One region of the Rhizobium sp. rho-13.1 genome, then DNA from elsewhere that is predicted to be linked to it. Evidence: riboswitches for the same ligand, from Rfam matches in the RefSeq annotation. Region 1 holds a riboswitch; each other region holds the start of a gene.
The links. Region 1 has a riboswitch for cobalamin ahead of EQW76_RS22420 (HoxN/HupN/NixA family nickel/cobalt transporter). Riboswitches for the same ligand answer to the same signal wherever they lie in the genome.
Positions count from the first base shown of each region.

Region 2: linked by a shared signal. The riboswitch ahead of EQW76_RS23465 (ABC transporter substrate-binding protein) and the one ahead of EQW76_RS22420 (HoxN/HupN/NixA family nickel/cobalt transporter) in region 1 are both predicted to bind cobalamin.
Region 3: linked by a shared signal. The riboswitch ahead of bluB (5,6-dimethylbenzimidazole synthase) and the one ahead of EQW76_RS22420 (HoxN/HupN/NixA family nickel/cobalt transporter) in region 1 are both predicted to bind cobalamin.

Region 1 is NZ_SCFL01000013.1:54,092-59,511, forward strand. Features, by position in the region: gene EQW76_RS22410 (cold-shock protein) at 1-195, opposite strand, end outside; gene EQW76_RS22415 (YcxB family protein) at 548-1,102, opposite strand; cobalamin riboswitch at 1,547-1,751, shown strand; gene EQW76_RS22420 (HoxN/HupN/NixA family nickel/cobalt transporter) at 1,835-2,893, shown strand; gene EQW76_RS22425 (hypothetical protein) at 3,176-3,586, opposite strand; gene EQW76_RS22430 (lysozyme inhibitor LprI family protein) at 4,247-5,332, shown strand; gene EQW76_RS22435 (lysozyme inhibitor LprI family protein) at 5,389-5,420, shown strand, end outside.
Region 2 is NZ_SCFL01000015.1:14,615-20,034, forward strand. Features, by position in the region: gene EQW76_RS23455 (ABC transporter ATP-binding protein) at 1-631, opposite strand, end outside; gene EQW76_RS23460 (iron ABC transporter permease) at 628-1,671, opposite strand; gene EQW76_RS23465 (ABC transporter substrate-binding protein) at 1,668-2,684, opposite strand; cobalamin riboswitch at 2,865-3,093, opposite strand; gene EQW76_RS23470 (phosphodiesterase) at 3,345-4,166, shown strand; gene EQW76_RS30180 (hypothetical protein) at 4,212-4,346, opposite strand; gene EQW76_RS23475 (TonB-dependent siderophore receptor) at 4,462-5,420, shown strand, end outside.
Region 3 is NZ_SCFL01000001.1:550,751-556,170, reverse strand. Features, by position in the region: gene EQW76_RS02910 (TadE/TadG family type IV pilus assembly protein) at 1-407, opposite strand, end outside; gene EQW76_RS02905 (GFA family protein) at 804-1,199, shown strand; gene EQW76_RS02900 (DUF1003 domain-containing protein) at 1,231-1,761, opposite strand; gene EQW76_RS02895 (TolB family protein) at 1,949-2,779, shown strand; cobalamin riboswitch at 2,818-3,018, shown strand; gene bluB (5,6-dimethylbenzimidazole synthase) at 3,062-3,751, shown strand; gene EQW76_RS02885 (DUF2865 domain-containing protein) at 3,755-4,849, opposite strand; gene EQW76_RS02880 (NADP-dependent malic enzyme) at 5,066-5,420, opposite strand, start outside.

The DNA of each region.
Region 1 (5,420 bases):
AGTTACGTTTTCTGCCTTAGACTTGCCAGTCTTGCGATCTTGGCCGACGTCGTAGCTAACTTTCTGGCCATCCTGCAAAGCACCGCCAAATCCAACGGCTGAAATGTGGACAAATACGTCCGGACCACCATTGTCAGGGGTGATGAAGCCGAAGCCCTTATCTTGGGCAAAGAATTTTACAGTACCGGTTGCCATCAAGTCCTCATTTTCAGTATGCGACGTCTTCTGATTGCGCAGCAGTAGTAAACAGCAAGAGCTCTGGCTGGCAATAGCTCGAACTGAACAAGATTCAATCATTCTCCCGAGGGCGGGGACATCATATCAGAAACTACTGGTCGTTAGTTCGAGTCCGCTCACGGCGACGGAATCAGCAAGTGTTAGGCGAAGGTCGGACCGATGGCACATTTGAGTCTTTAAACCACGCAGCCATCGTTAGTGCCGTCGAGCGCAGCCGCGAGAACATGAAAACGCGGGTTTCCAAGGAGCCGCTTTCGGCAGCTCCCGCCCAACCCCAGTCGTTCCTGATGCAAAAGTCAAAATTTTGGCATCAACGCTGACCGCCGATCAGCCTTGCCGCATCCAGGCTTCTCGCACGCGCCGCGTCCGTCATCAGTGACATGGCCTCGGCAATAAAATTGTGTTCGGCTTCGGCGGTTGTAAAAAAGCGCCGAGGAAGGACCATAGCGCTGCTTTGAACCAGAAACACCCAGTATTTGCGGGTTTGAAAGAGATCCGTGACGCAACGCCAATTGGCGGTCATCGTCAGGTCGCCCAGATCATAGACTAGCGCCTCAGGAGTTAAGCGAAGCGAAAGCGGCTGCTCATATGCTTGACCTCGCTTCGCAAGAGCTTTCCGCATTGAAGAGCCGGCCAGTCTTTGGATTGCCAGCAATCCCACCCAAACGCCAACGAAAGCGAACTCGATTGAAATCGTGGCTGCGAACCATGACCCCGACACCCATCCTCCCACAGGGATGCCGATCGCCAACATACAGACTAGCAGGATCAATTTCATCTGGCGTGGTGATACGCCCCTTCGACCCTTGATATAGGCCATGGCGGCTGTTGTTTCCCCGGCAGCCAGAACGCCTGTCGCTTCCATCCTAGTCCCCTCGAAGCAGCTTTGAGAGCAATCGCCGCGTAAGCGCGTGCGCGAGCAAGATAGAGGCGAATGCGCCGAATGAGAATGGGCCGGAGCGGACGCCTCCCATTTATGACTAACGTCAGACGGGTGGAAACGCTACCACGGCCCTAACGCCTGCGTGCTGTCTATGTTATGAGGCGAGCAATCCACAAACCGGCCGCGGCTAATGCCCCAGCCCAGATGACTGCCACGAAAATCATAATAATGATGCTGCGGATGAGCTTCATCTGGCTACCTTGTCGGTGGAACACTAATCCGGCGCAGACGCTTTGTGGGCGATAGTGCACGCTCTGAATCGGTGAAGACGCCTTTACTGGATGGCAGCAGAAATGCCAAGTCATCAAGCTCGTCCGAATTTCGGCCCGCAGCATGCTGCACTGATTGACGTGGCCACCTCGCATTCGTAATAGTCTCCGCGATGGTTCCCGTATGGGATCAAAAGGGAACACGGTGCGGATTACCCATCAGGGGCCAAAACCGGGACTGTCCCCGCAACTGTAAGCGACGAGCTTCATCCAAGATGCCACTGGTCCACATGGGGGACTGGGAAGGCGGATGCGGCAACGACCCGCAAGTCAGGAGACCTGCCATCATCGGATGTCATTGGCATAAGCGTGGGGCGGGGTGTCTCGACGCGGCGGATTTCCGTCACCTTTGCCATGACAGCAGACGTCACACAAAGGACTTCCCATGTTGACCAATATCACCAGACTTTTCGACGAGAGCACCCCTGAACTCAAGGCACGTCTCGTGACGATCTATACGATTCTTGCCGTTCTAAATTTTGGAGCCTGGCTATGGGCGCTTGTCGCCTTCTGGGACGAGCCTGCGCTACTCGGCGTGGCACTCGTAATCTACGGGCTCGGCCTTCGCCATGCCGTTGATGCCGACCATATAGCCGCCATTGACAATGTCACCCGAAAGCTCATGCAAATGAAACAGCGGCCGGTTTCCGTCGGCTTCTTTTTCGCAATCGGGCATTCGACGGTGGTCGTGCTGGTTGCTGGAGCTGTGGTGGCGGCATCCTCGCTGCTTGGTGGGTTCCAGAGCCTCGAGGGTATTGGCGGCACGATCAGCACGAGCATTTCGGCATTGTTTTTGCTGATCATCGCTACGATGAACATCGTGATCTTCGTGGCGATCTATCAGAGCTACCGCCGCGTGCGGGCAGGGGGCACCTATGTCGAGGAGGATCTTGACCTTCTCCTCAACAATCGAGGCTTTCTCGCGCGCGTATTGCGCCCGATGTTCAAACTGGTCACCAAGAGTTGGCATATGTTTCCCCTTGGTTTTCTATTCGGCCTTGGCTTCGATACGGCGACCGAGGTCGCTATGTTTGGCGTGTCAGCGACACAAGTGGCCAGAGGCGTTCCGGTCGAGGCGATCATGGTCTTCCCGGTGCTGTTTGCTGCCGGTATGTCCTTGATCGACACAACTGACGGCGTGATGATGCTCGGCGCCTATGATTGGGCCTTCGTCAAGCCGATGCGAAAACTTTACTACAACATGACGATCACACTGGTTTCGATCGTCGTAGCCGTGCTCATCGGCGGTATCGAGGCCCTCGGATTGATCAGTGACAAGTTGGGGTTGGAAGGTGGCCTCTGGGACATCGTCGGCGGATTGAACGATAACTTCAACAATCTCGGGTTCGTGATCATCGGCGTCTTCCTTCTCGCCTGGATCCTCTCCTTCGTGATCTACAAAGTTAAAGGCCTGGACGACGTCAAAATCAAAAGTCCGGTCTGACGCTATCGCAAAGGTTTCAAGGGGCCATCGCGACGGCCCCTTGTCTCTATGCAAGTCCGAACCCGCAGGTCACACCGCTCTCGCCTTATTCAGTACGTTTAATCTAAGGGTCGTGGCGAGGACAAGTCCAGTCTCTTTGGCGACAAATCCGACAATGATCTTCGAGATATTGAAGAATGCCGCCGATCAAGAGCCGACGGCTGATTTGACCGAGGGCCAAATAGCTCAAAAAACAAATAGCCGAACCGAATTTGCCCAAACATCCTAAAGGCACGCACTCACTCACCGCGCAGCACTAATGATTTTACAAATTCCTTTGCGGACAACATCCTTACTGGTGAGCTGGCCGGCCTGGATGTCAAACACGACATCTACCCTGACACCTGAGCCTTTTTGGCGTGCGACGACGCGGAGCGTTTGAACTCTACCACTGCCACTTGTTTCCTGAAATGCGTCGATCGACGAGAGTTCTTTATTGGTCCTGATGCCCGAAAAGCCCTCCGCCGCTACACCCTGTGCCAATCTCTTCAAAATCACTGGCGCGCTTGCTTTTGGATAGTCTTCCCATGAGCGGTAGCTGAGCGCGGTGAGCATAGGCACACCCGATACCGTAAAATTACCTTCGCATGAGGCTGCCTGTACAAGCGTTGTTTCGCCAAGCAGCAAGGCTATCATTATCACCACAGTCTTCATTAGCTTCCTCATCGGTGAGTATGTTGATTTCCACTAAGGCTGACCCGGCTTCGGAGTGAGCTCCTCAGTACGGCTGCCACCCTGTCCCACGGGCCGATACGCTTCAATGAGATCGCAGAAATTTTGTTCAAGTCGGGTGCGGTGACGCTCCGGTTGAACGGTGGAACCGGGTAAAGGGCGGTCGGTTTCGGCCCGCACTCGCCCAGTGTGAAGTGCTCCGTGCAACTGGGGTGGGCCTTTCGCACGAACATCCTCACCACACGACGGTGCAGCTCTGGAAGACGTTCATACTGAGTACCCTTCTCTCAGTTCGCACCGGTGCACAGCCTAACGATAGCATCAAACTCCAGACGCACCGGGACTGGGACCGGTGCGTATCAAATGCCGGCTGGAGAGCCAACGCCTTGGAGTCCGCGAAAAGTGCACATGTGTCTATATTTCCAAAAAAGCTCGAGTGTGCTGGCCAGTTAGAGCTGGGTGACATAGGTCTGTTTGCGAAGCGTGGGCTTGCGACCGGAGAAGGCTCAAACCATGGCGGCGCAGTTGCACTAAACTTTCTCGGTCCACGGTCGGGAAAACATGTCAATCGGACGAGCCAAACCAATGTGTCGCGAGCGTCTCACAACTCTTGCAGAGATCATTTGTTACGAGGATCCCAACATGACTTTCCAACAGGGCGCACTCTTTCGTATCGTTCTTTTCGTCCTGGCAATATCAATTCCCGTTCTGGCAGAAGCCGCCGACGGAAAAAGCGATTGCTTCGGATTCAACGCTCTAGATGACGACCCGCTCTCCGCGCAGCTCTATGAAGTTCAGCCCGGTGATAAGGTCGAGTTCCAGTGCCCTGAGCGATCCCTTTTTTGCAGTAAGGGGGCCTTCGTGCTGCCTGGCGATCAAGTGGTCGTTACAAGAATCGACGGTAATAGGGGATGTGCTGAATATCTTAACGCAGCGAAACCACATGACACGGATACAACGGCCGGTTGGCTGCCACTAGAGCGCCTGTCTAAGCAATCACCCCGAGCTGACTGGGTTGGCATTTGGGGGGACGACGAAACAAAAATTATCGCCAAACAGCAAGGAGATAAAGTTCGCGTTGATGCAACAACGACTTTGCAGCTTGGAAGCGGAGACGAAGGAGGTCAGTTTGCCGCCGTTATAGACAGTACCAAGCCGCTAGCGAAGTTTGGCTTTGAGTGGGACTTCAAGGGAAATATGGGCAAACTGCTTGCCTACCAGGAAAAGGTGGGCCCGGGAATATGCCAGGTAAAAATGAACCAGCTTGGACGATATCTTGTTGTAGGAGACAACCATATGTGCGGAGGCATAAACGTAAGCTTTTCGCGCGTGTACAGACGGGCCTATGAAAAGGTGACAGCTACCCAAGCCCAAGCGGCGGAAAATTCGCCCGAGGTCAGCAACAAAGCTGACGGCATCCGTCCCTCCTACGGTTCTTGTCTAGAGAGTTCCGAGGGTGTCACCCTCGACATGCGGAATTGTGCCTCTGCAGAATACAAATATCAGGACGATCGTCTTAACACCGCTTACCGCCGCCTTCGCACCAAATTGGAGAAAAATGCTGCTGCAAGATTGAGAGACGAGCAACGAGGCTGGATTGCACAACGCGACAAACAGTGCGAGGCCGATAAAACAAGTGGGACCTCTGCGCTAATCGTTTCCGATGATTGTTCTGTCACAGCTACAGCTAGACGTGCAGCGGAGCTCGAGAGCAAACTTTTTCAATAGCGGATGTGACAAGCCAGGAACCCGCACAGCCTATGTTGATTACTCAGGAGCGAAACATGCGCCGCACCTATTGGTTAGCCGTCGCAAT
Region 2 (5,420 bases), on a different contig from region 1:
CGTCTCGCAGGACGACGAGACTGTCGCAGAACATGGCCGCAAGATTGAGGTCGTGAAGGGCGACGATACAGGTGATATCCAGCTTGGCGACAAGTGACAGGATATCCAGCTGGTGCTGGATATCGAGATGGTTGGTCGGCTCGTCGAGTAGTAGCTCGGTCGGAGCCTGCGCCAGCGCGCGGGCAATGTGCACCCTTTGACGCTCGCCGCCCGACAGCGTCTGCCATAGTTGGGCTGCCCGGGCCTGCATGTCGACCCGGGCGAGCGCGATCTCGACGGCGGCATCGTCGTCGCTGCTCCAGGTGGAGAGCAATCCTCTGTGGGGCGTGCGACCGAGGCGGACGACGTCGGCGACGGTCAGTGGTGTGTCGGTCGTCGATTGCTGCTCAACGAAGCCTATGCGGCGCGAGATCTCGCTGCGCGACAGACTAGCCACATCATGTTCTCCAAGTCGTATGATGCCGCTGCGGACTTTCCTCAACCGGCAGATCAGGCGCAGCAGGCTGGATTTCCCCGATCCGTTCGGCCCAAGCAGGCCGAGAACCTTGCCTTGCTCGATCGCCAGGCTGATGCCGTCAACGATGAGCGTGTTACCGGCTGCATAGGTGACGTCGTCGACGGATATGCTCATGGGGTCCTCCGGACACGATAGAGGATGACGGCAAAAGCGGGCGCTCCAAAGAGAGCCGTGACGACGCCGATCGGCAGGATCTGCTGGGGGATGATGATGCGCGAAGCAATATCGGCTCCGACCATGAAGATCGCGCCGCCAAGGGCGGTCGCCGGCAGCAGGCGGCCGTGCGACGGCCCGACCAGGAAGCGCGCGGCGTGCGGAATGACGAGCCCGACGAAACCAATCGAGCCGACCATGCTGACGACGCTCGCCGTCATGACGGCGGTCGTGCCAAGGAGCACGATCTGTACGCGGCGCACCGGGATGCCGAGGGAGGTCGCCGCGTCGGCGCCAAAGACGAAGGCGTCGAGCGCCCTGACATGGCAGAGGCAAACAATGAAGCCCGCCAAGGTCACGGGTGCGGAGAGATAGACGTCGGGCCAGCGCACGCCGCTCATCGAACCGAGCAGCCAGAACAGCACGCCGCGCGCCTGCTCTGCATTGGCAGACGTCGTGACGATGTAGGAGGTCAGGGCATTGAACAGCTGCGATCCGGCAACGCCGCAGAGAATGATCCGCTCGCCCGACCCGCCTGCCCCTGAGGCCAGAATGCCCACCAGCGTAAAGGCGACGACGGCCCCGATGAATGCTCCGCCGGACAGCCCGAGAACGTTTGCGCCGAGCCCGAGGATCGTGATGCAAACTGCCCCTGTCGAGGCGCCTGCCGAAATGCCAAGCACATAGGGTTCGGCCAGCGGGTTGCGCAGCAGGGCCTGGAGCACGGCGCCGCAGAGGGCCAGCGAGGCTCCGGCACTGGCTGCAACCAGTGCCCGGCTGAGACGGTAATCCCAGACGATGCCTTGGTGAATACGGTCGATTGCAAAGCCCGTGCCGAAGATGCGGTTCGACACAGCCTCTGCCGTCGTCTGCAGCGGGATGGAGATTTCCCCGATGGAAACGGCAAGGCTGATCGAAAATCCGAGGACGACGATGGCGGCAACGGCGAGCGCTGCAAGCGCCCACCATCTACGCCGTGTTACGACTGCGCTGTTGCTCACCGGGCCAGACCGAAGGACCTGATGCCATTTGCAAGAACCTCGATGCCGTCGATTGTCCGGATCGTCGGGTTCATGGACTGCGCATCCATCATCACAAATCGTTTGTTCCTGACGGCGTCCATTTCGCTGGTGACGGGATCGTTCTGCAGGAAGTCCAGCTTCACCTTGGGATCGTCTGCCGCATAGCGGCGGCGATCCATGGTGGCGATGACGATGACGGCCGGGTTCGCCTGGGATATTGTTTCCCAGCCGACAAGCGGCCATTCCTCCTCGGTGGTCACGACGTTGCGCGCATCGAGGGCCTTCATCATATAAGCGGGGGCACCGTTCTTGCCGGCTATGAAGGCATCGCCCCTGACCTCTTTGCTCGAGAACCAGAAGACGATCGGCAGGTGCTTGGCGGCCGCACCCTCCACGGATGCCACAGCGGTGGCCTCGCGTTTCCTAAGGTCGGTGATCAGGGCATCGCCACGGTCCTTGATATCGAAGACTTCGGAGAGCTGGGCGATCTCCTGATAGACTAGATCCATGCTGAACATCTGCTTGCGGACCCCGTCTCCGCCGTCGGAATTGACTTTGGCGACACAATCAGCCGGCGAGATATAGGTATTTATTCCGAGGTCGGAGAATTGCTCCCGCTTACCGACGGAACCCTGCGGTCCGACATGCCACTCGAATTCCGCAGCCACCAAGTCTGGTTGGCGTCCGACGACGGATTCGAAGCTCGGATCGTTGTCGGCCAGCCTTTTGATCTTGCTGTTGGCCTGTGCATATTGAGGAAGCACGGGACCCACCCAGACCGCCGTGCCGACGATCTTGTCGGCAAGGCCGAGAGACAGGAGAACTTCCGTCATCCCCTGGCCGATGGACACTATCTTCGAAGGCGCCCTGGCAAAGGTCACCTGTTGACCGCAATTGGTTATGGACAGCGGATAGACCGTCGCCGCGAATGCGGGGGCGGCCATGCCGAGAAGCCCGCAGGCAAGCGTAATGCTGGACAGAAACTGACGCATGAAAAATATCTCGATTTTATGGGAAGGCGAGTGCCCTGGTGCTGCAGGTATGCGGCAGCGAGGCAAGCTGCGGTTGCCACGTCAACTGTCGGAAGCCCAATCGAGCCGGAGATGCGCCAGGCTATGGCGAAAATTCAAATGAGACATATCTGTTCCTTTCCGGGCATCCCCGCCCGGGTTCATGGGATAGCGCTTGACGGCAGGTCTCCTGACTTGCGGATATGCGCCGATCATCTGTCTTCCCGCGAAACCTTCGCAGTGACATGGCCCTGAGGCCCTGGGATGAGCAGCAATCCGCTTACAGTTGCGGGGGCAGTCACGGTCTTGGTCCCATTCGGGTGGCCCTCACCGTGTTCCCTATTAATCCCCTTGGAGTCATCCTAAGGGAACCGTCGATGGCATCTATGACAGGCCTGCAACGGCGGTCAAGGTGGGCGGGTCTCGCAAAATCTCGCACAGGTCGGAAATCCATCATTGCTTTATATTATGTTATAACGTTACATTATTGGTAAAATGCAGGCAGTCAAGTGTCTTGTCGCGTTAGCCAACAAACAGACTGCTGACGCAAACCTGTTGCAAACGACGTGCAGGGTCTGGAATGTACGTACCGGAAAGGTGCCCGACGAAAGGCATTCCGGGAATCGCAGGCAGGAGTAGCGCATGAGCAAAATTATTATATTCACCGACCTGCACATGGTCCTGGAGGGAGAGACGATCATCGGCCTCGATCCCTATCAGCGCCTTTCAAGAGGGATAGATCATGTCAACCTGCATCACCGCGATGCTGAGTTTGCGGTGATGACGGGTGACCTCTCGCACCGCGGCAGTCGCCAATCCTATGCGAGACTGCGCGAACTGGTCGACACGCTCGAAATTCCCGTCCACCTGCTGGTCGGAAACCACGACAACCGCGAAAACTTCATTGCCGCCTATCCCGAAAGCCCGCGTGACGAGCACGGTTTTATCCAGCAGCGGATCGAGACCGAAAACGGTGTCATGCTTTTGCTCGATACGCTTTGCGGACCGCCCTACGTCTCGCCGGACGTTCATGCCGGGGTGCTGTGCGACAATCGGCTTGCCTGGTTGAAGCAGAACCTCACTGGTGCCGGCGACCGGCCCGTCTACATCTTCATGCATCACCCACCGCTCGACACCGGGTTTCCCGGGATGGACAAGATCAAGCTCCGGAACGGCGAGGAGTTTTACGATATCCTTGCCGAATACGGCAATGTCCGCCACATCTTCGCCGGCCATGTTCACCGTACGATTGGCGGCTCCCATCGCGGTATACCTTTCTCGGTATTCAAGAGCCCGGTCCATCAGCAGCCGATGGTATTCGATACGGAAGATACTTCCCTCTCCGTCGATGAACCGGGCGCCTACGGCATCGTTTTCCTGAAACCGCAGGGATGCCTCGTTCATGTCGAGGATTACGAACTGTCCAACCATTCGATATCGGGCAGCGACGCACTCGGTAACTGAGACATATGCCCTGACGTCGGACTATGCCGCGTCGCCGCCTCGTCTTTAGGCCGCTTCCATGACACCGACGCTGACCGGCAGGTCAGCGTTGGTGTTTTCACGTGCGCATCCTCCGGTTGCCGCGCGCGCCTCGGCAAGACCGGTGGAAAGATCGGAAAATTTGTAGGCAATAGTTGACATCGGGAGTCAACAAACAATACAGGAGTTCACCAGTCAACTTATTGATCATGGTCGTTGGTCGGTATTCCGTAGACTTTTCAGGTATTTGATAGATTGATTGCAGGGGGCTGCCGTGATGTTTCGCGAGGCTAGGACGACTGTATCGCCGGTGGGCACATCCTTTACGACGACCGTCGGACGTCTGATGATCGCGTTTCTGTCGAGTTCGACGCTGCTTGCCGCAACCCCGGTTTTCGCTCAGTCAGGCGACGCGGAAGCAACCACGCTCGCCAAGATCACCATTGCGGGCCAAGGCGACCGAGCTGGCACCATTGACAAGACGATTGTCGCAAAGAGTTCCCGCTCCAGCAGCAAGACCGACACCCCGCTTCTCGACGCGCCGGCCTCGGTTTCCGTCGTCACTGCAAAGGAAATGAAGGAGCGCGGTGTCACCAACCTCGACCAGGCGCTGGCCTACACGCCCGGCGTCTCCACCGATATCTACGGCTCCGACGACCGCTACGACCACTTTTTGATCCGCGGTTTCTACCAGACGACCGACGGCACTTTCCGTGACGGGCTGCCGATGCGTGTCGGCGGCTCCTTTACCGCCAGCCGCCTCGAGCCCTATGGCATGGAACGGATCGATGTGCTGAAGGGGTCCAACTCCACGCTGTTCGGCCTTTCCGGCCCCGGCGGTATCGTCAATGCGCTCACCAAGGTGCCGCAGGACAAAGACTTCGGCGAGATCTATACAACAGTTGGGAACGGACATGTCGAAACCGGCACCGACTTCGGCGGAGCGCTCGACAAGGATGGCATCTGGACCTACCGCATGACTGGCAAATGGCAGAATGCCAATGCCGGCATCGACCATACCAACGACGATCGCGTCTATGTCGCGCCGGCGCTGACCTGGTCGCCGGATGCCGACACCTCCGTCACCATCCTGACGGATTACAACAAGCGCGACGGCAACCCTGGCCATGCCATTCCCTACAAGTCTGGGATCGATTCCGAGACCTATCTCGGTGAGCCCGATTTCGACAGGGTCGACACCATCGAGCGCAATGTCGGCTATCAGCTGCGCCACGA
Region 3 (5,420 bases), on a different contig from region 1:
CCTCCCATGCGGATCGTAGCGGTGCGTACAATCGTCTTGCTTGGCATGGCGAAGCTGTAGAGGTTCCAGATCGGCAGGTCCTGGGCGTCGTAGGACAACTTGACCGTGAACTGGTTGGCGTTGGCCGGATCCGGCTGCACCGTGACTGTGAATTTGGCCGGGTTCAGAATGGCATCGTTAAGGGTGGAGGTGGTTATGTAGGTGTTGACCAGTTGCTCACGCTCGGCCTCGGTGACGCCGGCGATGGCGGTCCGGGCTGCATTGGCCGCGATCTGCTGAACGGAATGGGCGGCGCTGAGATAGATGCCGTAGGCGATCAACGTCATCAGCACGAGAATGAACACCGGAAAGATGATCGCAAATTCGAGGGCTGCAGTACCACGTTCGCAACGGCGAAATCTGCTCATAATCATCGTCTCCGTCTCCTCTTCGGTTGCGACAACCTTCCCAATCCTGCTGGTTCAATTTTGAATTGCGATATCCTAATATTAGGTTACCTATGCAATTTTTTGGCGGGTATATTTTTGAGCCACACGCACGCATGAATGGTGCGTGTCACATTAGATTGTCCCGAAATCGCACCTTTGGCCGTCAGATCTGGCTTTTTGGTGCGTCCAGGGGAACGACGGGGGGCGAAGATGGCTTAACGCCCTTTTAACTGCCTTTCGACGAGGGCTTGCCGGGAGCATTCAGCAAAGGGTCTGCTATCAGCGTGGCTGATGCTGCAGTCATGAAATCTGAAGTTGACAGCTGCATGCCGCACCATCAGGATGATACATAACGACAAGGATCGGGAAGGCGCTATGAAGGACGACCATACCGGATCTTGCCTCTGCGGCGCCGTGAAAATACGGACGACAGGTCCGCTCAGGGATGTGGTCGGGTGTCACTGCTCGCAATGCCGCAAGCAGACCGGACTCTACTTCGCCGCCACCAACGTGGCGACCGACCACCTTACGGTCGAGGGCGGTGAGAATGTCAGCTGGTATCGCTCCAGTCCCGCTGCCAGCCGCGGGTTCTGCAAGACCTGCGGCTCAGCGCTGTTCTGGGTCGCCGACGATGCCGAACAGATCTCGATCATGGCCGGCCTGTTCGATGATCCCAACGCGCTGAAAATGGGCCATCACATCTATTGCGCCGACAAGGCAGGCTTCTATAGCCTCCACGACGGTCTGCCCCAGTTCCCGAAATCCGACTAGCCATCGTCCGCAAGGGGCAGTCCCGCCGACGCTAGGCCTTTGCCTCCAGCAGCCTCGTAATGCGGCCCACTTCCTCCCTGAGGGCGGACAGTTCGGTCAACACCTGCAGGTCGATCTTCTCGTGCAGCGACAGGACTTCCAGTTCGGCCTTGAGGTTGACTTCATAGTCCTTGGCAGCCTCGAAGCGGTCGCGTTCGGTCTGGCGGTTCTGCGACATCATGATGATCGGCGCCTGGATGGCTGCGATCATCGAGAGGATCAGGTTGAGGAAGATGAACGGGTAGGGATCGAAGGCGCGTGACGAGAGCAGGATGGTGTTGAGCACCGTCCAGGCGACCAGGAACAACAGGAAGGAGACGATGAACGCCCATGATCCGCCGACGCGGGCGATCCCGTCTGCGAGCCGTTCCCCGACGGAGGCATTTGCGGAAAAGGCAGCGTTGACATCCGTCGAGATGATCTTGCGTTCGCGGGCTCGCTTCAGCACCCGCTTTTCGATGACGCCGAGATCGTCCGACGATTTATCGAAGTGGGTGTGAAAGAAGTTCGGGAGATTGGGCATGCGTGACTCCGATACTGGTTAGCGGCAGTATTCGGTTGCCACGATGAATTGCAACGGCAAAACATGGGAATGGCGATGCCTCACGCAATCGCGTCCAGTCGAGCCAGTTGATGTCGGGTGGGCGAGCCGTTAAAACCTCCCCGGTCGCCGTTTGCTTTTAGGCGGCGGCTTCGAGGATGGGTGAGACATGCGCAGTTCGGTCGAAATCTTCAACATTGCAACAGGTCGGAGCCGGGTCGTCTGGCAGACCGATCGTCTCGTCGAGGCGCCGAACTTTGCGCCAGACGGACGCTACCTGCTCGTCAACGATGACGGGCTTCTCTACCGCCTGTCGCTCGACGGGCTCGCCACTGTCGAGCGCGTCGACACAGGCTTTGCCAGCCGTTGCAACAACGACCATGGCATCTCGCCCGACGGTACGCTGATCGCGCTCTGCGACAAGGTCCAGTACGGCAAGTCCTGCATCTATCTCGTGCCTGCGGAAGGCGGTCTCCCCAGGCAGGTGACCACAAACCTCCCATCCTACTGGCACGGCTGGTCGCCGGACGGAAAGCATGTCAGCTACTGCGGCATTCGCGGCGATCTCTTCGACATCTACACGATATCGGTCGAGGGCGGCGAGGAGACGCGGTTGACCCATGGCGAGGGTCGCAACGACGGGCCGGACTGGTCGGCCGATGGTGCGTGGATCTATTTCAACTCCAGCCGGACCGGCCGTATGCAGATCTGGCGTATCCGGCCTGACGGTCGCGACCTGCAGCAGGTGACCGACGACGAGTTCGGCAACTGGTTTCCCCATCCGTCGCCGAAGAGCGACAAGGTGGTGCTGCTCTCCTACGACGGCGACGTCTTCGATCATCCGCGCGATCTCGACGTCCGCCTGCGGCTGATGGACATGGATGGCGGCAACATAACGACGTTGTTCGAGCTGTTCGGGGGCCAGGGGACAATCAACGTACCGAGTTGGTCACCCGATGGCGAGGAGTTCGCCTTTGTCAGGTATGAACCGGAGCGCTGAGCTCGCCTGCGATCCGCTTGCCATCGCCAGCCGGATCGCGCATATCTCCTTCATCAGGTGCCCGCCCAGGCGGGAGAATCGGGAAGCCGGTGCAAATCCGGCGCGTGCCCAACGCTGTAAGGCGGATGGCGATGCACAGGGAACGGTCAGTTATCCGATATGCCACTGGTTTCGACCGGGAAGGCAGCATCGCCAGATGAAGCCGAGCCAGAAGACCGGCCTGATAAGATAGACTGATCCCGCGAGGACGGCGGGCGGTTGGCATTGTTGGGGATATAAACGATGCGACCTGATTGCAGGGACGATCTCGTCCGCGCACACGCTTTTTCCGTCGCCGAGCGCGACGCCATCTACCACGCGATCGAAACGCGGCGTGACGTGCGGGACCAGTTCCTGCCGCAACCGCTGCCGGACGACCTGATCGCAAGGCTGCTGGGCGCTGCCCATCACGCGCCTTCTGTCGGCTTCATGCAGCCCTGGAATTTCATTCTCGTGCGCGACCCCGCCATCCGTGAGAAGGCCTTCGAAGCCTTCGAGCGCGCCAATGGCGAGGCTGCGTTGCAGTTCGAGGGCGCCCGTCGGGAGAGTTACCGGTCGCTGAAGCTCGAGGGCATCCGCAAGGCGCCACTCAGCATCTGCATCACCTGCGATCCGGATCGTGCCGGGCCCGTCGTGCTCGGCCGCACCCACAATCCGCGCATGGATGCCTATTCGACGGTCTGCGCCGTGCAGAACCTCTGGCTTGCGGCGCGAGCGGAGGGTGTCGGGGTCGGCTGGGTCAGCATTTTTCACGACGCCGATATCCGGGCGTTGCTTGGTATCCCGGAGCGGATCGAGATCATTGCCTGGCTCTGCCTGGGATTCGTAGACGAGCTCTATGGCGAACCGGAACTCGCCGTCAAAGGCTGGCGGCAGCGATTGCCGCTGGAGGATCTAGTGTTCGAGAATGGCTGGGGCCAGCCGCAGGGCTGAGGCCTATTGCTGGGGCTGCTCGCCGGGTACGGCCGGACGGGTGAGGTCTAGCTTGCGCTGGTCGGGCTGTAGGAACGCCGGGCCGACCTGACGGACATTGCCGGCGGACGGATCGTAGGGCCGTTCCACCGGCGGCGCATCGCCCTTTGCGGGTGCCGTCGGCACGGCCGGTGGCGACGCTTTTGGGATGATCGTCGTAATCGAGCCTTGCTGCGTGCCTGCGGTTGGCGGCTTGGTCAGCGCGTTCTGCCTTCGCATTTCCTCGTAATAGGCCGGCAGATTGCAGGTGCAGCTGGTCTTTTCATTCGGCGGCCGTTTGCGGAAGGCGAAGGCGTAGGGCATGGCGCTGTAGGGGGTGCCCGACGAGGCGGAGACCATCGCCGATGTTTCCTGATCCGGCAGACGGTGGAAGAACAACTCGGTCTTCACGCCCGGGCACATCCTCGCGCAGGTTTCGCCATCCCGCTGGAAATCGCCGGGCGCTGCATTCTGGGTCATCGGGAAGAAGCCGCCATCGCAGGTGCGCACACAGACCGTGCGGACATTTCCGCCGCCATAGGATTGACCGAAGGCGTAGCTCTGGACCGGCGATTGCGGTGCGGGTTCGCTGCCGGAGGGGCCGCCACTGCTGTCCAGCGTGGTTGCCCCCGGGGTTGCGGGGTAGCTGGGCTCGATGCCTGCCTGCGGGGGCGGGCGGTTGGTGATGATGGTATCGCCGCTATCCTGATCTTCGCAGCCGTTGGCGCGCAGCGCTGCGGAAAGCTGGTTGCGGGTGGGTCCTTCCGAAACGTCGCCGCGCTGGATCTGGTCGCGCTTGGCGACGAGATCCTGCAGGTTCTGCTGCATGCGCTGCAGGGTATCCTCGATCCGCGCGCAGGTGCCGCCGTCGTCACCGTTTATGATCACCATGCTGCCGGACGAGCACTCGTTTTCCTCAAGGTCGTTCTCGACTTGGCGCAACTCGGATATCTGCTGGGCGATGGCGGTGCGGTATTGCCGGAGCTGGCGGTTGGTGCCGACAGTTTCGCTGAGATTGGCCATCTGGCCGCGCAGGTCGTCGCAGATTGCGTTCGTCTGGGCAGCCAGTGGCGCTGCCATCGCCAAGGATGCGGCAAGCGCCCAAAATGAATGTTTCCAGCCCACTATCACGCTTTTGGCCTGCTCCGTTCGGATGGTTTCCGCCTCAGCTCGGGCGAAGGCGAAAATTCATCCATTGTCACGCGCAAGATATATGGCGCCGACTGACTTGCGCCAGCCCTGCGCTCGGCAGCAGGTGGTCGACCGCCGGGATGATGCCCGGCGGTCCCGTCAGTATCAGCCGGGCTGCGATGCCTCGACCACGGCCACGGCTGCCATGTTGACGACGCCACGGGAGGTGACCGAGGGCGACAGGATATGGGCCGGCAGGGCCGTTCCGAGCAGGATCGGGCCGACATGCAGCCCGTCAATCATCTCCTTGACAACGCCAAGCGTGATGTTGGCCGCATCGAGGTTCGGGAACACCAGCAGGTTGGCTTCGTCGGTCAGCGTGCTATCCGGCATGACGCGGCGGCGCAAATGCTCGGAAATCGCGCTGTCGCCGTGCATTTCGCCATCGACCTCTAGATCGGGGGCTGCAAGCCGGATGAGCCGCAGGGCATTGCGCATCTTCGTGGCGCTCTCCGATTCG